Regions from separate parts of the Bacillus sp. BACIII genome, predicted to be linked through region 2. Evidence: riboswitches for the same ligand, from Rfam matches in the RefSeq annotation. Region 2 holds a riboswitch; each other region holds the start of a gene.
What was found. Region 2 has a riboswitch for S-adenosylmethionine ahead of metK (methionine adenosyltransferase). Riboswitches for the same ligand answer to the same signal wherever they lie in the genome.
Positions count from the first base shown of each region.

Region 1: it holds a riboswitch for S-adenosylmethionine, as region 2 does, so the genes downstream of both, mtnW (2,3-diketo-5-methylthiopentyl-1-phosphate enolase) here and metK (methionine adenosyltransferase) in region 2, are expected to answer to the same signal.
Region 3: it holds a riboswitch for S-adenosylmethionine, as region 2 does, so the genes downstream of both, mtnK (S-methyl-5-thioribose kinase) here and metK (methionine adenosyltransferase) in region 2, are expected to answer to the same signal.
Region 4: it holds a riboswitch for S-adenosylmethionine, as region 2 does, so the genes downstream of both, ACXN9U_RS06800 (phosphoadenylyl-sulfate reductase) here and metK (methionine adenosyltransferase) in region 2, are expected to answer to the same signal.

Region 1 is NZ_CM174437.1:1,674,968-1,680,062, forward strand. Features, by position in the region: gene kinD (sporulation kinase KinD) at 1-141, shown strand, start outside; gene spo0E (aspartyl-phosphate phosphatase Spo0E) at 350-610, opposite strand; gene ACXN9U_RS07810 (1,2-dihydroxy-3-keto-5-methylthiopentene dioxygenase) at 881-1,420, opposite strand; gene ACXN9U_RS07815 (methylthioribulose 1-phosphate dehydratase) at 1,436-2,065, opposite strand; gene mtnX (2-hydroxy-3-keto-5-methylthiopentenyl-1-phosphate phosphatase) at 2,023-2,727, opposite strand; gene mtnW (2,3-diketo-5-methylthiopentyl-1-phosphate enolase) at 2,724-3,938, opposite strand; SAM riboswitch class I at 4,020-4,119, opposite strand; gene ACXN9U_RS07830 (pyridoxal phosphate-dependent aminotransferase) at 4,156-5,095, opposite strand, start outside.
Region 2 is NZ_CM174437.1:107,688-112,782, reverse strand. Features, by position in the region: gene asnB (asparagine synthase (glutamine-hydrolyzing)) at 1-358, opposite strand, end outside; gene metK (methionine adenosyltransferase) at 502-1,704, opposite strand; SAM riboswitch class I at 1,874-2,012, opposite strand; gene pckA (phosphoenolpyruvate carboxykinase (ATP)) at 2,210-3,793, shown strand; gene ACXN9U_RS00695 (DUF2584 domain-containing protein) at 3,836-4,078, opposite strand; gene ACXN9U_RS00690 (alpha/beta hydrolase family protein) at 4,136-4,909, opposite strand; gene ACXN9U_RS00685 (ABC transporter substrate-binding protein) at 5,049-5,095, shown strand, end outside.
Region 3 is NZ_CM174437.1:1,680,754-1,685,848, reverse strand. Features, by position in the region: gene ACXN9U_RS07855 (PAS domain-containing sensor histidine kinase) at 1-1,313, shown strand, start outside; gene ACXN9U_RS07850 (methylated-DNA--[protein]-cysteine S-methyltransferase) at 1,310-1,807, shown strand; gene mtnA (S-methyl-5-thioribose-1-phosphate isomerase) at 2,049-3,110, opposite strand; gene mtnK (S-methyl-5-thioribose kinase) at 3,117-4,301, opposite strand; SAM riboswitch class I at 4,411-4,565, opposite strand; gene ACXN9U_RS07835 (carbon-nitrogen family hydrolase) at 4,658-5,095, opposite strand, start outside.
Region 4 is NZ_CM174437.1:1,428,027-1,433,121, forward strand. Features, by position in the region: gene cobA (uroporphyrinogen-III C-methyltransferase) at 1-321, opposite strand, end outside; gene cysC (adenylyl-sulfate kinase) at 446-1,039, opposite strand; gene sat (sulfate adenylyltransferase) at 1,053-2,201, opposite strand; gene cysP (sulfate permease) at 2,249-3,313, opposite strand; gene ACXN9U_RS06800 (phosphoadenylyl-sulfate reductase) at 3,326-4,027, opposite strand; SAM riboswitch class I at 4,154-4,258, opposite strand; gene pyrE (orotate phosphoribosyltransferase) at 4,359-4,991, opposite strand; gene pyrF (orotidine-5'-phosphate decarboxylase) at 4,988-5,095, opposite strand, start outside.

The sequences.
Region 1 (5,095 bases), 1.6 Mb from region 2:
ACATCAAAGGAAAAAGGCACCGGCCTCGGTCTTGTCGTATGTAAACGGATCGTGCTGATGTACGGCGGTTCGATTGACATTCAAAGTGAAGTCGATAAAGGCACAGAGGTCACCATTACCCTCCCTGCCGCTTCACGATGAAAAAACACCCTGAAAGAGGGTGTTTTTTATATAAGAAGAATATGTGTAAGAGGATATACAGGGGAACGGCATCATAGCCGGCAGATAGATACGAGGCGCTTCGTGAGCTGTGCCAGCGGAAAAGCCCGCTGACTGTACGCGGTCATCTTTTTAGATGCGGCGGTTGATCATGAAGCGCATTCAGTCTTCGTTATCTGTTTATCATCAATCATTTGTTTGCTTCATATGCAGGCATGACGTCACCGCGGGAGAACAAGCCTATTTTCTTCACAAGGCCCTGTATTCCTTGGTGATGTGTGCGTTCACGGTTTATCAGCTGCTGATACGCGTTCATCAGACTGTCCAGTTCCTGGCTGTGTCTGATCGTGTCATATCCCGTAAATCCCTGCCTGTTAGCCGCATCTATCATCATTTTTCTCTTTTCATCAATAGATACTAGCAATTTTTCTTGTTCAGAATAACTGCCCATTCACTTCACCCCTCACCGCTAAAAGAATAGGAAACAAGTTTGATTGGGTTATTGAGCATTATTACAGATTATACTTTATTTGTAAACATTTTTTTACTAAATAACTTAATTTTTCATTTCATATTGGAATCTTTACTATGATTACGAGAATAATACCCATTCAGGTAATGATATAAACAAAATGCGCCCATTTAATGCATAAAAAAACAGAGATTTTATATTACAATAAAAAACCTCTCATGCGGCTGACCGCATGAGAGGTTCGGACATCTATCCGTTTTGCACACTTTCATTTTCATAAATCGGCACCCATCCTTCAGTCGTCACGAAGATTCGGATTGCGACGACCCGGCGGTCCTCCTGAAGCGTAAAGTAGTGGCGGATGTTCTCCGGAACCGAAATCAAATCCCCCGGATTTAAACGGACATCAAAAAAAGTGCCGTCTTTGCCCTGAATGACGAAGATGCCGTGCCCGCTGACGATAAATCGGACTTCATCATCCGTGTGGTGATGTTCTCTTTGAAAATTTTTCAACAGCTCATCAAGATTGGGTGTTGTATCTGATAAAGAAATGACATCCTGAGACCGATAGCCGCGCCGGGCTGAAATATCCTGAATCTCCTTGTCAAACACCGTGAGAATCCGGTTTTTTTCATCTTCGGTTAGATCGTATTTCTCCGAAAGCTCAGGCGGAAGTTTTTCAATGTTCCACTGCTCATAGATCACCTCTTGTTCGTCTAAAAAGCGCGCTACTTCTTCCTGATGTTCAATGATCGTATTCTTTTCGTCATGAATTCTGATTGTCGCCATTTTGCATTCCTCCTTTTATTTTACAAGCTGCGGCCGAAGTGACAGAAGCTTGATGTGACAGCTGAATAAAAATTCATAGGCTTCCAGCACCCTTTTCGCCTCAAACGCGGTCCGCCCCCATGCTGTAATGCCGTGATTGCGGATTAATACCGCGCCTGATCCGGCGTCTGCATGGCGCGCGAAGCTTTCGGCCAATGCCGGGATGTGCGCCGGATTGTCAATGATCGGAACGGTCACCGACGCGTTTTCCTCCCACAATCCGAGCGCCTTAATAATCTCCTGCCCCTGAAAGGTGATCTGTTTTTCATCCCCGTAGAGCTCTGAGATGACATTATTATTAACGGTATGGACATGCAGACAGCAGCCCGCGTCTGTCTTTTGGTATAAGTACGTATGGAGAAGCGTTTCTGCCGAGGGTTTTAAGGAATGGCCGGTCTCAGCGGGCTCCCCGTTCTCATCGACTAAGAGAAAATCTTCGTCTGTTTCTTTTCGTTTGTCTTTTCCGCTTGCCGTAACGAGAAACGTCAGCGGCCCGTCGGATACTTTGATGGAAAGATTCCCGCTTGTAGCCGGGAACCAGTCTCTTTCAGCCAGCTCACGCTTTACTTCGGCAAGTTCGCGCCAGCGTTCTTCTTTTGCAGCCATGCCTGCACCTCCCCGATATTTTCGATGCCTGTTTTCACTTCATGAAAATCTTGAAAAGGCTGATGCCGAAGACCAAGCTCTTTGCATTCAGTCAAAAGATAATCTCTCGCAAAACACATATCGGATAACTTTGCAGCCTCGACATCCGTCACCGAATCACCGATCATAATGAGAAATTTCTGCCGGTCGGATAGCTTCCGGATGACTGACGGTTTGCAGCAGCCGCACTGATTCGTGCAGGCTTCGTCACAGGCGTGCGGCCAATTGATATGAATATATTCATTGTCAAAGGATGCATGATTGCAAAAGATCCGCTCTTTTTCTACGATGCCTTCTAAAAGCGGATGCACAAAAAAGTCCATCCCTCCGCTTACGATGTAAAACGGGAGATCGTTTGACCGGACAAACGAAACAAAATCCAAAAAGCCGTCCCGTATTTTCGCATCCTCCAGAATAAAGTCCGTCAGCTCTTCTTTTAAGCTGCTCGGCAGCAGCCCGAACATCCGGCCGACTCCTTCCTGAATTGATATACTTTTAGACAGAACACCGTCTTTTAATTCAAGCCACTCAGGGGGTGCGAATTTTTTCATCATACTGACAATGTTGTCGTTCATGGTGACTGTTCCGTCGAAATCACAAATAATCAGCGGTGTGCGGGTCATACGGTTTCCGCCTTTCCCCATTTGTCTAATGCGAGCTGAAGATCTTTGCACGACGCGGCTTTTTCTTCAATCGGCTGTGCTTCAAGCACCGCATCAATGATGGCGCGGAACGCTCTTCCGCCGCCCTCGGCTCCTTTCGGATGGCCGTGGATGCCTCCGCCTGCATTGATGATGTGATCAATACCGAAATCACGCATCAGCAATGGCACCATGCCGGGATGAATGCCTGCTGACGGGACGGCAAACGTCGGGTGAAAGACGTCGTCTTTTACACATTCATGATGGATCGCAAGTGCGGACTCCTTCGGAAGAGCAACAGATCCGTATGGTGACGGAAATAAGCTGAAATCGGCGCCGCAATAGCGGTTCAGCTTGCCGAGCAAAAGGGCGTGCGATAAACCGTAAACTGGAGATGATGTAAACGCGCCGCTGACCGCCGGATGCGCCATAATCGGAAGCGGGATTTCCCCGTCTTCAGCAAGGCTTTGCATGACGTCTAAGCCGTAGGCGAACACATTCAGTAAGAGGGCGTCTGCCCCGAGTTCTGCCGCGCGTCTTGCTTTATCCCGCAATTCAGAAGTCCTCCCCGTCAGGTTTACGGCGTACAGCGTGTTATGCCCCGTCTCCTCCCGCGTTTCCTTCAGGACTTGTTTTCCTTCGATAATGCGGGTCTCAAACGGAGCCAGTTCATTTTCAAAGAAAATTTCGTCATCTTTAATAAGATCCACGCCGCCGAGCGCCTGTTGTCTGAGCTGCTCTTTAATGTCGGCAAGATCCCGTCCGATCACCCCTTTAAAGATGCTCATCAGAAGCGGTCTTTCAAATTCGCCCAACAGTTTGCGAATGCCGTATATACCGAATTTCGGCCCGGGAAGGGAGCGTTTAAACCCTTCGGAAAATTCAAGATCAGTCAATTTTATTTTTCCGTCCAGTGACAGCTTTCCGAATACCGTCGTCAGGACGGCCGGTATATCTTTTGAAAAGTTCGCCTCAGGATAGGCGATGGTGATAATGGATTGTGTTTCGTTTTCTTTGGCCCCTTCTTTATCCTCAACTTTCACGACCCGGCCTTTATGCTTTCTGAGCTGTTCCTGTTTCACCAGGGGCAGATCCGTCCAGGAGCCTACCGTCAGCCCCGCCGCAATCTGTTCCGCCCGCTTTTCACTGTCCTTTGTGTCTGTCAGAAGATATGTTGCCAATACTTCGCTCATGCGTGAACGCCTCTCTTTCTTTCGCAAAATATAAAAAAGCCTCTTCCTTATGAGCAGAAAGAGGCTTCGTGTTATGTCCGAATCTTATCTCTCAGCTCCTGCTGCAAGAATTAGCACCGTGCTTTATCAGTCGGTTGCCGGGCTTCATCGGGCTCGTCCCTCTGCCTGCTCTTGATAAGAATAATGATTTTATAAAGTATTTTGAATTATCGCATTGTTATCCTGATATGTCAATGCTTTTTCGGGTGAAAAGATTCAGCTTCCCGATCCGTTCCGCAGCTTCTTTAAGTCTTTCTTCACTTGTCAGAAGACCGACTCTTATATAGCCTTCTCCCCATTTTCCGAACCCGTTTCCGGCTGCGACCGCGACATCCGCTTTTTCCAAAAGCAGATCTGAAAACGACTGCGACGTATAACCGTCCGGCACCGGAAGCCATGCAAAAAAGGAACCCGCCGGAGCCGTCACATCCCAGCCGATATCACGGCAGGCTGCAATCCAGGCATTGCGTCTCGACTCATATCTGTCATTTTGCGCTGCGACGCACGTCTGATCCGCCAAAAGAGCGGCGGCTGCCGCCTGCTGCGCCGCGGGAAACAGGCTGACAAACATATGATCTTGATAAAGGTTGATCGCTTCGATGACAGACGCGTTTCCGACGGCAAATCCGACCCGCCAGCCCGCCATGTTATACGTTTTGGACAAAGTATAGATTTCAATCCCCGTTTCTTTTGCGCCTTCTGTCTGCAAAAAGCTCAGCGGTTTATGCCCGTCAAAACCCACGGCCCCGTATGCGAAATCATGAACGACACAAATGCCGTTTTGTTCCGCAAAGCTGACTGTCTCCTCGAAAAACGCTTCTGTCGCCACAGCGCCGGTCGGATTATTCGGATAATTGAGATACAGCAGCTTCGCCTCGTTCTGCACCTTTTCAGGAATTGCGCTGTAATCGGGGAGAAACCCTCTATCTTCCGTCAGCGGCATCATTTCCATTTTCGCTTTCGCCAGGGCGACCCCCGACCAGTAGTCAGGATATCCGGGATCAGGCACAAGAATGGTATCTCCCGGGTTCAAAAGACATTGCGGAAGCTCAACAAGCCCCGCCTTGCCTCCGAACAGCACGGCTACTTCCGTTTCCGGATCAAGCGTCACCCCATAC
Region 2 (5,095 bases):
TTGAAGCGGCTTCTTCTTTATAATGACGGTATGTCGCAAGGAGCACCTCGGTATCGGAATCTGTATTGAAAGTGTAGCCTTTCGCTTCAAGCTCTTCTCTCAATTCAATGTAGTTATAGATTTCGCCGTTAAAAATGATCCAATATTTCTCATCTTCATATGATAAAGGCTGTCCGCCGTTTTCTACGTCAATAATACTGAGCCGTCTGAAGCCGAATCCGACGTGCTCATCATGATAATACCCATCGCTGTCAGGACCGCGGTGAACGATCATTTGGTTCATTTGTTTGATTAGCTCTTCTTGATCTGCGGTTTGAGTTAATGGATGCTTATTAAAAACACCGACAAATCCACACATAGTATAGCCTCCATAAGTGTAATTTTCTAATTGGACCCCCTTTTTATAGACGCTTTGTTACGCCATTGGTTTCACGCTATGTAAAAAATAAGCATGGCAGCATCTGCAAAAAGGGAAAGCCGCTTAAATAAGCGGCTATAAAATTATTCTCCTAGTGCTTCTTTGCGAAGCGCATCCGCCTTGTCAGTACGCTCCCAAGGAAGATCCACATCGTGACGTCCGAAGTGGCCGTAAGCGGCAGTCTGCTTATAGATCGGACGGCGCAAATCAAGCATTTTAATAATGCCGGCAGGTCTCAGGTCGAAGTTATTCCGTACGACTTCGATCAGTTTCTCTTCAGAAGCTTTTCCTGTATCAAATGTATTGATGGAAATAGATACAGGCTGTGCCACGCCGATTGCGTATGCAAGCTGCACTTCACAAGAATCAGCAAGTCCTGCAGCCACGATGTTTTTCGCTACGTATCTCGCAGCGTAAGCCGCTGAACGGTCTACTTTCGTCGCATCCTTACCGGAGAATGCACCGCCGCCGTGGCGTGCATATCCGCCGTATGTATCAACAATGATTTTACGGCCGGTAAGTCCCGCATCACCTTGAGGACCGCCGATTACGAAACGTCCCGTAGGGTTGATGAAGTATTTTGTTTCGTCATCAATCAGTTCCTCAGGCACGACAGGATTAATGACATGCTCTTTCAGATTGCGCTGAATCTGCTCAAGCGTAATTTCCGGATGGTGCTGAGTTGAGATGACGATCGCATCGATGCGGACCGGCTTATTGTTTTCATCATATTCAACGGTAACTTGCGTTTTTCCGTCAGGGCGAAGGTACGGAAGAATGTCTTCTTTGCGGACTTCGCTCAAACGGCGGGCCAATTTATGCGCCAAAGAGATCGGAAGCGGCATAAGCTCTTTCGTTTCGTTACACGCATAACCGAACATCAGACCTTGGTCACCTGCTCCGATAGCTTCGATTTCAGCATCGCTCATTGTGCCTTCACGCGCTTCAAGAGCCTGATCGACACCCATTGCGATATCCGCAGACTGTTCATCAATTGATGTTAAAACAGCGCAAGTCTCCGCATCAAATCCGTATTTTGCCCGTGTGTAGCCGATTTCTTTAATCGTTTCACGGACTGTTTTCGGAATGTCAACGTATGTTGATGTTGTAATCTCTCCGCTTACCAGCACAAGGCCTGTCGTTACAGATGTTTCACAGGCTACGCGCGCGTTCGGGTCTTTTTTTAAAATCTCATCTAAGATGCTGTCAGAAATTTGGTCACAGATTTTATCCGGATGACCCTCGGTAACAGATTCAGATGTAAATAGTCGACGGTTTTTACTCATTCACTTTTCCTCCTGAAAAAAGATCTTTTGAAAGACCTTCTCATATGATACGGAACTCGCTCCCTCTTAATACAATGTCATACTATATCAGAGAATGTTAATTGGCATATTTTATGAAATAAAAAAACCTTTTCCACTCGAGGAAAGGGTTTGGTCTGTGTGCCTTTCACTCTTATCGCTCAAGGAAATATTAAACCTTGCATCAGGTTAGCACCTTGGTTTCCCACAGTGTATTCACCTGCTTTTTTACAGAGAAACCGGTTGCTGGGCTTCATCGGGCCTGTCCCTCCGCCAGCTCGGGATAAGAGTATCCGCTCAATGAAATATCTTATCGTAAAAGGGCGGAAAGTGTCAATATGAATTAAAGCGATTACGCGCCTTTATTTCAGGAAGCAATGGAAAAACACAAACAAAAAATAATAAACAGTATAGACTATTTTTATATATGTGTTATACTAATTCCACATTCAGCGAAATAAAAATAAACCGGCAAAGGAAGGGTTTTATGAAATTAGTTGATTTAACCGCAGATCTTCAAGCATTACTCGCAAGTCCAAATGTGCATCATAATTTATCGGCGCCAAAACTTACCGAAAAAGTGATCACCCGAAATGAAGGGACGCTGACATCTACGGGCGCCGTACGCGCCACTACCGGTGCATATACGGGGCGATCACCTAAAGATAAATTTATCGTTCGTGAAAAAAGCACTGAAAATCAAATTGATTGGGGCGCGGTGAACCAGCCCATTTCTGAAGCGGCGTTTGAAAAGCTGTACGCCAAAGTCGTCAGCTACTTAAAACAGAGAGATGAACTGTTTGTTTTTGAAGGATTCGCAGGCGCAGATGAAAAATACAGACTGCCGATTACAGTCGTAAATGAATTTGCATGGCACAACCTGTTCGCGCGCCAGCTGTTTATCAGACCGGAGACGGCTGAAAGGGATCCGGAAGCACAGCCGTTTACCATTCTCTCAGCTCCGCATTTTAAAGCGGATCCGGAGACGGACGGCACGCATTCGGAAACATTTATCATTGTCTCTTTCGAAAAGCGCGTCATTTTAATCGGCGGCACCGAATACGCCGGAGAAATGAAAAAATCAATTTTCTCCATTATGAACTTCCTTCTTCCCCAGCAAGATATTCTGCCGATGCACTGCTCAGCCAACGTCGGTGAAAAAGGTGATGTCGCCTTGTTCTTCGGTCTTTCCGGCACGGGGAAAACGACGCTTTCAGCCGATGCGGACCGGAAACTGATCGGCGATGACGAGCACGGCTGGTCAGACTCCGGCGTGTTTAACATTGAAGGCGGATGTTATGCTAAATGTATCAACCTGAGCGAAGAAAAAGAACCGCAGATTTTTCGTGCGATCCGCTTCGGGTCTGTTCTTGAGAATGTTGTGCTTGATGAAAAAACGGGTGAGGCGGATTACGACAATTCCTTCTACACGGAAAACACAAGAGCCGCGTATCCGATTGAGATGATCGGCAATATCGTGCAGCCGAGCATTGCCGACCATCCGCAGGCGATCGTCTTTTTAACGGCGGACGCGTTCGGGGTGCTCCCTCCGATCAGCAAACTGACGAAGGAACAGGCGATGTATCATTTCTTAAGCGGGTACACCAGCAAACTCGCGGGAACCGAGCGCGGCGTGACATCTCCGCAAACGACTTTCTCAACATGCTTCGGTTCACCTTTCCTGCCGCTTCCGGCTCACGTCTATGCCGAAATGCTCGGGCATAAAATCGACGAGCACGGCGCTCAAGTCTTCCTGGTCAACACAGGCTGGACCGGCGGAGGGTACGGAGTCGGAGAGCGGATGAAACTTTCGTATACAAGAGCGATGGTAAAAGCCGCAATTGACGGCACGCTTGATCAGACAGATATGACGGCAGACAGCATTTTCGGCCTGCACAGTCCCGTTCACGTTCCGGGCGTTCCGGATGAGGTTCTTCAGCCTGAAAACACATGGAGCGATAAAAAAGCATACAATGAAAAGGCGCTGTTTTTAGCCAATGAGTTTAAAGAAAACTTTAAAAAGTTTTCTCATGCAGACTCAATTGCCAAAACCGGCGGACCTCTCGTTTAATCAAAAAAGCCAAGGGCGCTGCTGCCCTTGGCTTTTGTTTTTTCAGTTAGTCGAATGAAGCGAAGTGAGTCTATATGTAATGCTCGTCCGGCCGTTCGCCCATTCGAGCTTTTGGACTTCGCCAGTGCCGGATTTCTCGCCGTTTTTTGTTTTGCGCACGTCCATCGGAATATCAAGAGGATAAACGCGGTAGCCCTCTTTCTCCAATAAAAAGATATTTTCCTCTATCCGTTTTTCATTGCCTTTTGTCACAATCATTGTATTAAATTCAACAGGCATTCCCAAAATGAAAATCCCCTTTCATTCTCTTTTTCTTTATTATCATATCATAAATCCGTTATCTTACCTTGTCTTCATCCATTCCGCCAGACGCCGGACAATGCGCCTGTTTTCCTGCGGCGGAAAATAATGTGTAAAACCGCTGTAATACCAGGTTTCCACCGGTTTTCCCGCCGTTTTCAGCCTGTCCTCAATCATCCGGGCATGTTCGATCGAAACATTTTCATCATTCTCGCCGTGGATAAGCAGCACAGGCGCTTGAATAAGGTCTGCTTTTTCAAACGGCGAACGCCATCTGTATTCATCCGGCACCTTTTTCGGCGTGCCGCCGATCACCCGCTTCATCATCCGCCGCATATCCTTCCGCTCTTCATAAGTAAGCACCATATCACTCACACCGCCCCAAGAGACGAGCGAAGCCGCCTGATGCCCCATCTCGATCGCAGTCAAAAGCCCCATGATGCCGCCTCGGGAAAACCCGAAAATATGAACCCGGCCTTCCCTGACGTTCGGGTGATCCCGAAGCAGGCGGAAAGCGGAAAACGCGTCCTCTCTGTCCTCTCCCGCAAAATCTTCATTTCCCTCGCCGCCCTGATTGCCTCTGTAATAAGGTGCAAACACGACAAAGCCTTGGGAAGCAAACTGAACGATTCTTCCCGGGCGGACCATGCCGACATTTTTTATGCCGCCGCGCAAATATAAAAAACCGTCGTATGTTCCCGGCGCCGCAGGCTCGGCAAGGAGCCCCTTTACCTTCAGCCCTTCTGACTCATAGCACACCGCAAAGAGCCGGACATGCGGGCTCGGAGACGGAAACCTTCTCTTTTCAACCAGCAAAGCAAATGAGCCTCCTTCATCATCAGTTTTTTTATTCTTTCCCAACCTGAATATGGGCACTCACACATTTTTTATACCCATCATACGATATGTAAAGCAAAAAAGGTTATTTTAACGCTTAATACAAGGAGGTTACAACGTGAACAAATGGCTCAAAACGAGCTGCATCTTTGTCATATGCGCCTT
Region 3 (5,095 bases), 1.6 Mb from region 2:
CGTGCCGCATTTTTGAGCTGCCGATGGATAAGCTGACGGAGACGAATTTATGTACGTTTATCGTTGATCCCCAGAAAAAATACAAGCAGATTAAGAAGAAATATGAAAAATACGGGGAAATCCGGGAAGAGATGCTGTTTCAAATGGCAAACGGCCAGTACAAAGAGCTTGAGTTCACATCAAAACGAACCATACTCGAAGGTCAGCATTTAACCATTTTAAGAAATGTCAGCGATCGTAAGCGGATGGAAAAAGAATTGCGGGAAAGCGAGCTGAAATTCAGAAAAGTATTCAACGGCTCAATGGACGGAAAAGTCTTGTTTGACAACCAATTCCGCATAATTGACGCGAATCCTCTCGCAAGCCGTATACTCGGCATGCCCGATGATGAGCTGAGAGCGCATACCGTTCCGGATATTCTTTCTTTATTTGAAATTGAAAACGCGGGTGTACCCGCCAAAAAGATCGATCTGGAAGGAATGGATAATGAAATTCCCTTCCTGTTAAGCAGCAGTGACAGCCGCAAATTGGAATTTTCCTTTAAAAGGAATATCATTCAAAATATGAACCTGGCCATCTTTAAAGATGTCACCGAGGCCAAAGAGCTTGAGGAGAGGCTGCGGAAATCCGACACTCTTCACGTCGTAGGAGAGCTGGCGGCCGGCATCGCCCACGAAATCAGAAATCCGATGACTGCGCTGAAAGGGTTCATTCAGCTTTTGCAAGGAAGCATTGAAGGCGAATATTCCCTGTACTTTAACGTCATTACCTCAGAATTAAAACGCATCGAGTCTATCATTACCGAATTTTTAATTTTAGCGAAACCTCAGGCAATATTATATGAAGAAAAAGACGTGACGCAGATTATGAAAGACACGGCTGATCTTTTGAATGCCCAGGCCAATCTTGTCAATGTGCAGATCCATTTGAACCAGACCGGGAACATCCCGCCGATTTATTGTGAGCCGAATCAATTAAAACAGGTGTTTATCAATATTTTAAAAAACGCCATTGAAGTCATGCCGGGCGGCGGCAATATCTACGTGACGATCCAGCCTTCTGATAAAGACCACATTCTGATATCCCTTCAAGATGAAGGAACAGGCATTTCTGAAGACAAATTAAAACGTCTGGGCGAGCCATTCTACACGACAAAAGACAGGGGGACGGGCCTCGGTCTCATGGTCAGTTATAAAATCATCGAAGAGCATCAGGGCCGCATTCATGTGGAAAGTGAAGAAGGGAAGGGCACGGTTTTTCATTTGACGCTTCCGATCCGGCAGAATACAGAAGAAAGAAGGAGCGGCGAATGATCTGCTTTACAAGTGTGAACGCACCGTTTGGAACGGTCAGCCTGACGGAGGAAGATGGCTTTATTACCGGCCTGTTTCTCACCGGGGAAGATTTTGAGGAATGGCGGAAAGATACGTCCGGCGTAAAATCGTGCGAAACCGATTTGCTGTCGGAGGCGAAACAGCAGCTGACATCATATTTTTCCGGAGAGAGAAAGCATTTCGCACTGCCTCTGAAACAACAAGGCACACTCTTTCAGGAAAAGGTATGGAACGCGCTGGCGATGATTCCTTACGGTGAATCACGAAGCTATGGCGATGTAGCTGAAGCTATCGGCAAGCCGAAAGCGGTGCGCGCCATCGGACAGGCCAATAAACGCAACCGGCTGCCGATTTTTGTCCCGTGCCATCGGGTAATCGGCAAAAACAGCGCCTTAACGGGATACGCGGGCACGAAGACGGATGTAAAAGCGGCGCTGCTGAACATCGAACAAATATCCTATAAAGAAAAATAAAGCATATGGCACGTTCCGTTTTTTTACGTCCGACATATCATTTTATTAAGTGAAAAAAGTTGGTCTGATGAAAAAGGAGGACGAAGCCTGATGAAAATGAGCCGTCCGCAAAAGATAGCCGGTTATGCAGAGCTGTTTTTTAAAATGCATCTGATTTCAGCCGCCCAAAAAGATGAAGTGCTGACATTATGCAGACAAAAAAACCGCTGACATTGCCTGAGGCAACATCATCAGCGGTTTTTCAGCTCAGCTGGCAGTCTGCGAATAATTGTTCAATTTCTTCCGTGTAAGAACCCATCACAATTCCTTTCTCGGTGATAATGCCTGAAATCAGGCTGCTCGGTGTGATGTCAAAGGCCGGATTGAAGACCGGCACATCTTCGGGAGCGGTGCGTATGCCTGAGATCTGTCTGACCTCATCCGGATCTCTTTCTTCAATCGGAATCTGATCGCCGTTTTCAATCTGCAAGTCAAATGTCGAAAGCGGTGCGGCCACAAAAAACGGAATCTGAAAGGCGTTTGCCAAGATCGCGAGGCCGTACGTTCCGATTTTGTTGGCCGTATCTCCGTTTTTAGCAATTCTGTCAGCGCCGACAATGACTGCTGAAATATGTTTTTCCTTCATTGTATGGGCGGCCATGCTGTCAGTAATGAGCGTGACATCAATCCCGCCCTGCATCAGCTCCCACGCCGTCAGCCGCGATCCTTGGAGAACGGGCCTTGTTTCACATGCGTAAATATGAAGGCCGAGGTCTTTTTGTTTCGCTAAGTAAAAGGGGGCAAGCGCCGTACCGTACCGGCTTGTGGCAATTGAACCCGCATTGCAGATGGTCATGATCTGGTCTCCTTTTTTAAAAAGGTGCAGCGCATTTTGGCCGATCATCCGGCATGTTTCTTCATCTTCAATCTGAATTTGAATGGCTTCATGAACGAGTGTTGTCTTCGCTTCATTGATTGAGATTGCACTCCTGATGGAATCCGTCAGTCTGTCAAGCGCCCAAGTGAGATTGACGGCAGTCGGTCTAGAGCTGTTTAAATATGCTTTGACATCGGCGAGCTGACGGCGGAAATCAGAAAGATCGCGGGTTTCAAACGATTTGGCGGCAAGCGCGAGTCCGAACGCCGCAGTTATACCGATGGCCGGAGCGCCCCTTACTTTCAGTGTGACAATCGCGTCGAATACATCTTCCTTTGTTTCAAGATCCGCATACTCAGTGACATCAGGGAGCTTTTGCTGATTTAAAATGCGGATGTGTGTTTCTTTCCATTCCACGGAACGGGGGATGGCAAATTCATTTGTCATGCTGCATCATTCCTTTACATGGAGCTTAAATTGATCCAGAACCTCAGTGATATGCTTCAGTTCTTTTCTGTTTTCGATATAATAGGCGCCGATTTCAAGCGCCAGCTTCTTCCGTTCAATTCGTTTATCAAACGGAGTGATTTCATCCAAGTCAGCCACATGGGCGAGCCCGATCGTGCGCCGGATCAGTTCGCATCCCGCAAAACCGACCGCTTCCTCAAACGCGTTTTTCAGTGTATCTTCCAGCAGGTGTCTGCAGGAAGGCAGGCAGTCTTTCTCCCATGCTTCACTGAATGTTTCTACAAATGTGTCCCATACGGCGGCGGTGTGGTCATATAACGGCTGTCTGTCGTCACCGTCCCGGCTGAGGGCGTTTAACAGCAGATTTGCGATAAATTGGCCGATGTCAAAGCCGATCGGTCCGAAGAAAGCAAACTCGGGATCAATGACCTTTGTTTCATGTTCATCGGCAAAGATGCTTCCCGTATGCAGATCGCCGTGAACCAATGTTTCCGCGGAATTCAGAAAGACGGCTTTCAATTCATCAGCGCCTTCTTTCAGCCGGGAATTGTTCCAAATTTTTTCTGCGTATGGGCGCAGCTCCTCTTCAAAATCGTTTGTTTCATGGTCGAAAAACGGTTCTGTAAACACAAGCCTTTCTGTAATATTGCAAAGTTCGGGATTTGTAAACTGCTTTGCGAGCTGCTGTTTTACTTTCGCATCAAGCGCATAATCGGATGAGTAAAAGAGCGTTTTTCCCAGAAACTCACCGATATGGGCTGATAAATTCGGATAGTGTTTTCCTTCCATCAGTCCTTTTCTTGAGATCTTCAGATGCGAAAGGTCTTCCATTACCGTAACCGCCATTTCAGTATCGGAATAGTAAACGGCCGGAACGAGATGGGGCACGTGTTCGCCCTGGCGGATGAGGGCGCTGCTTTCGATTCTCGCCCGGTCAATCGTAAGCGGCCAGCTTTCCCCGACGATTTTCGCGTAAGGAATCGCCTGTTTAATAATCAGTCCCTTTTTGTTTTCTTTATCGAAAACGTGAAAGACGTAATTTAAATTGCCGTCGCCGATTTCACGGCATGTGAGAGTGCTTTTGCTTTGAAATAAGCCGAGCTTCACAGCTAACGCTGCGGCGGAGCTTTCCGTTAATTGTTCATAAAGACTTGTTTTAGTTGCAGACATGGATTTACCCTCCAATTATGTAGTGGCAGTAAGAGATCGTGACGGAGAATACGCCCGAAAAAAAGCCTCCTTCTCTGAAAGAGAAGGAGGCCGAAACAGTGCAGTCCGCCTCTTATCTCTCAGATAACATCTGATGGAATTAGCACCGTGCCCTATGAGACAATCGTCTCGGCGCAAAATGTACGCGCCCCATTTCACAATGGAATTACGGTCGGTTGCTGTTGGGGTCAAAAGGCCAATCCCTCGCCCAACTCTCGATAAGAGAAAAATATATTGATTTGTATCACAATTCGGATTAATCAGTTGATGAAAATATTAGCAGGTGCCGGATATTCTTGTCAACATTTTTTTGAAAATTAATATAAATCACGTCGCAAATCTTTGAATACCGGGATGGTCTCGCGTACGGACGCGCTTTCTGAAACATCGATTTCCGCCCGGACTGCGCCTTCCGTCCGATCTCCTTCGGCTAAAATCCGGCCCCACGGGTCAATAATCAGGCTGTGGCCGGCAAATTCATTATCGGGATTTGACCCCGTGCAGTTAGAGGCCGCGACAAAACATTGGTTTTCAATGGCTCTGGCGACAAGCAGACTCCGCCAATGATCGAGGCGGGGCAGAGGCCATTCCGCAGAGATAAACAGGACATTCGCTCCTTGGGACGTATGCTTTCTGATCCATTCGGGGAACCGGATATCATAGCAGATCAGCCCGGCGCACTTGACACCGTCAAGCTCAAAGGAACCGTCACTGTTTCCTGCCGCCAAATGCAGATGTTCGTCCATCAGCTGAAA
Region 4 (5,095 bases), 1.3 Mb from region 2:
GGCGTTTTGCGCGAGAGCCTCCGCTTCTTCGCCCCCGCGGCCGAACACAAACGGGTCGCCCCCCTTGAGCCTGACCACGGTTTTTCCCTTTTTCGCATACTTCACAAGGAAACGGTTGATCGTATCCTGCTTCATAATATGAAAATCCGGGAGCTTTCCGCAGTAAATCAGATCCGCTTCTTCTCTTGCATACTGTAAAATCTCTTTGTTTACCAATCTGTCATATAGTATAACGTCCGCTTTCTGTATGGCTTTCATTGCCTTGACCGTTAATAAGTCCGGATCTCCCGGACCGGCTCCAACGATAAATACTTTCCCCATAGCATGTCTCCCCGATCCGTTTTGACATCTTCACAGAACAGCCGCGAGGCCGCACCTCAGCTATTTTACCATATCCCGCCATTAGGGGGAGTATCTGGCTGATTGCGCGGCCTTTTCGGACTTATTATGCTAAGCTGTTTTTCACAAAATCAATCAGTCTGCCGGTGCATTCTTCGCGTGCATATTTTCCTGAATCAAGTACGAGCTCAGGCGCATTCGGCTCTTCATACGGTGAGTCGATTCCCGTAAAGAACGGAATTTCGCCGTTTCTGGCTTTTTTATACAAACCTTTCGGATCGCGCTTTTCACATATATCGAGGTCGCATTTCACATAGATTTCATTAAATTCGCCTTCTGCCACGAGCTCTCTCACCTGATCTCTGTCCTCACGGAACGGAGAAATAAAGGCCGTAATGACGATGGTGCCCTGCTGAACGAAAAGCTTTGCCACTTCCCCGATTCGGCGTATATTTTCCTTGCGGTCATCATCAGAAAATCCTAAGTCCTTGTTTAAGCCGTGACGGATGTTATCTCCATCTAGCACAATGACTTGATAGCCTTGTTCAAACAGCTCGCGGGCTGCGGCGTTTGCAATCGTGGATTTCCCTGAACCGCTTAAACCCGTCAGCCAGAGGATAGAGCTTTTATGCTTGTTTTTCTGTTGGTATTCTTCTTTCGTTATTGAGGCTTCATGCCATACGATATCACGATTTGTCACTCTTTTTTCCTCCTTAAGAAACGCCTGCTTCTTCTTTTGTTTTCAGCCCTTTAATCAGCACATCGACAACTTCAGGACGGCTGAATTCCGCCGGCGGCATGACGCCGCTTCGCAGCATTTCTCTGACCTTTGTTCCCGACAGAATGACGTGGTCTTCTCTGTCATGCGGACATGTTTTGGCCGTTCCCATATTGCCGCATTTTTGGCAGAAGAAGCTGTGCTCGAATTTCATCGGTGTAATCCCGAGCTCATCCGCTGTAAATTGATCAAACAGCTCTTGCGCTTCGTATGTGCCGTAGTAATCACCGACGCCGGCATGATCGCGGCCGACGATAAAATGCGTGCATCCGTAGTTTTTGCGGACAAGCGCGTGGAAAATGGCTTCTCTCGGTCCCGCGTACCGCATTGCCGCCAAAAATACACCGAGGAAAACGCGGTCTTTCGGATAATAATGATCGAGCAGCACCTGATAGCTTTCCATTCTGACATCCGCCGGAATATCATCTGATTTTGTTTCACCGACGAGCGGGTTCAAAAACAGGCCGTCAACCGTCTCAAGCGCGGTTTTCTGGATATATTCGTGAGCGCGGTGAACCGGATTTCTCGTTTGGAAACCGACGATGGTTTTCCAGCCTTTTTCTTCAAAGCTTCGTCTCGTTTCAGCAGGTTCAAATGTAAACTCAGGAAACTGCTTTGACGCTTTTTTAATTAATGTGATCGGCCCGCCGACATACGTATCGCCGCGTGAAAATAGTTTTTTCACGCCTGGATGAGCGTCATCATCGGTTTTATATACGTGAACGGCTTCTTTTTGTTTATCCGGCGTATAAATATCTTCGATGTCCACTGCGCCGTATGTTTCTCCGCCGTAAGTCAGTTTTACGGTGTCTCCGACAGCAAGCTCAGCCGCTTTTTCTGAATCGACCGGAAGCGTAATCGGCAAAGACCAGACAGCCCCGGATGCCAGACGCATATTTTCAACGACTGACACGTAATCTTTTTCTGTGAAAAATCCTTCAATCGGGCTGTAGGCTCCGATTCCGATCAGCTCTAAATCAGCAAACGAAATCAAATCCAGCTCAATTTCTTTTTGGACGGATGTAAGATCATACTGCTCATTCACCCGATTAACTAATGTTCCTCCGTGCGGTGCTAGACTCATAGTACATTTTCCTCCCAGTTAACAGATAAATAAACTCAGATTAATAGTTAAATGCCCCCGCCTTGTTCATGGACAGAGCGTTTCTCTTTTCGGATGGCTTTCATCAGACTGGCGGCTCCGCCAGCTGCCAAAAGCACGCTGGCCATCATAAAGATGGAATAGTAATCTCCTTTTAACAGCAGAGAGACAAGCAGATACGAAATCGACAGTGACAAAAACGGCGAAACGACCCATACTTTGAGCATCGTTTTCACGACTTCTTTATGAAAAACGTTCGGCCCGTTTTTGGCCATTCCGATACCGATGATTGATGATGATGTCACCTGCGCCAAAGGAACCGGCAGACCGAACACGGAACTGATAATGACAAGTCCGGCTCCGGTTCCGGAAAGCAGTATGCCTTCGCCGGCGGAAAATCTCGTAATCTTTTTCCCGTTGGTTTCAAGCACTCTGCGTCCTAAAAGCAGAGCGCCGAGAGCGACAAAGATACCTCCGTACAGCGTCCCTTTGGACACGCTGAGCACGCCGGCGGCAACTAAAGGCCCTACCGCATTTGCGACGTTGTTCATTCCGGCTGAAAAAGCTTCCCAAAACCCCGCAATAAGCAGGACAACCCCCAAAACCTTCTGTTTCCGGCTCGAAATGACTCGAATATTCAGAGAACTGGATACCTTCGATACGAGAAACGTGAAACAGAACGCAACAAACGGTACGAGCACCCAAAAAATCACGATGACCAAAAGATGCTGCAGAAACAATACTTTGTACGCGACGCCGACCCCGACAATCGCCCCAACGGTGACCTCGCTTGTCGACAGCGGAATGCCGAGCACATTCGCCGTGAATAACGATAACGCCGCCGCTCCGATAATAATGCACACAATGGTGAGCGTAATGGTCTGTTCGGGAATGATTCCGCCGCTGATCGTCTTAACGACTTCTCCGCCGCCGATAACCGCCCCTGACAGGACGCCGGCCGCGCAGATAATCAGCGCATACGTTTTCTTTTTAACGGCGCCGGAACCGTAAGCGACCCCCATTGAAGCCGCGGCTCCGCTGGCTCCGATATTCATGGCGAAAAACAGGCAGAATAAAATAGCGGCTAATTCCATTGTGCAGCTCCTTTATTCATGCAGTCCGCATTCTGTTTTTGCCATTCCGTTCCATCTGCCGCTCCGCAGGTCTTCTGCGGTAAACGCAGGTGAAGTGCACGGTTCACAGCCGATGCTCGGATAGCCCTGATCATGAAGAATGTTATAATCCAGCTCATGCTTGGATGTATATCTCCAGATGTCTTTCCACGTCCAGTGGATCAGCGGGCATACTTTAATGGATTGAAACTTATCGTCTTTATTCAGGAAATTCGTATTCGCCCGGCTCGGCCCTTGATCGCGTCGGAGGCCGGACAGCCATGCCGGACGCCCGGCGAGCGCTTCTCTTAACGGCAGAATTTTTCTGATGAAGCAGCACTGGTTCGGTTCTCTTTCCCACAGTTTATCTCCGTGAGCCTCGGCCTGTTCCTCAAGAGTAAGGCTGGGCTTTTTCAGGATGATGTTCAGTCCCGGGTAACGTTCTTTCACTTTTTCGATCGTTTCATATGTTTCTTTAAAGTGAAGTCCTGTATCGAGAAACACGATTTCCGCGTCTTTTTTCACTTTAGAAATTAAATCGATCAGGACGATTCCCTCAATCCCGAAGCTGCACGCGTAAACAAGCTGGTCTCCGTAGTGGCCGTATGCCCATTTTAAAACGGACAGCGCGCCTTTATAGGAATCGTCTTCCGGAAATGTAATCGCCGGTTCCTCCCATGTGTCATACGTTAGCATTTTTTCTTTCCTCCTCCCGGAGACAATCAAACAGCTGTTGTTTTCTGCCGGTTGTCTTATCCCTCAATCTTTTTTCATATAAAAAACTTTCAATCCAGCGGAATGAAAGACAGTGACCCGTTATAGCCCTTATCTTCAAAATGCTGTGCATTTTTCTGGATGCGGCACCTTGCATGACACGCAGGTTGCCGGGCGTCATCGGTCCAGTCCCTCAGCCGCTCTTGATAAGCTTTTTAGATTTGTACTAAATTTTAGCACAATTCTAACAGAAGTCAACCCGAGTTTTTTGATAGGAATAATAAAACAGGCCCTGAGGCCTGTTTTATTGTCATTATTTTTTAAACCAATCTTTTGACTCGGGATTTTGTTTCCATGATTTCAGTTTCTCAATGTCATCTGAATGTATCGTTCCGTTTTCAAGCGCTACTTCAATCAGCGTGTCATAATCTGTTAACGAGTAGTACGGCAGACCCGCTTTTTTAAAGGCTTCTCTTGCTTTCGGCAGTCCGTATGTAAAAATTGAAAGGACGCCGAGAACTTCCGCGCCCTCTCTTTGAAGGGCCGCCGCAGCTTCAAGCACGCTGCCCCCGGTAGAAATCAAGTCTTCAATCACGACTGTTTTTTGTCCTTTTTTAACGGCGCCTTCTATTTGATTTCCTTTGCCGTGCGCTTTCGGTTTGCTTCTGACGTAGCACATCGGAGCGCCTGTACGGTCTGCGAGAAGCGCAGCATGCGGAATGCCTGCCGTGGCAGTGCCCGCGATCATCTCCGCCTCGGGGAAATGCTCTTTCAGCAGTCTGCCGAGCCCGTCCGCCACATTATTTCTCACTTTTGGATACGACAATGTCAGACGGTTGTCACAATAAATCGGCGATAAAATGCCGCTCGCCCACGTAAACGGCTCATTCGGGCGTAAAAAGACAGCTTCAATGTGTAATAGATGTTTTGCGATAGCCTGTTTCATCGGCGAACGCCCTCCCATTCCAGTTTAATGGCTTCATATGCTTTAACGGGGTTTTCCGCTTTTGTAATTGAACGGCCTACGACAATGGCAGACGAACCGTTTTC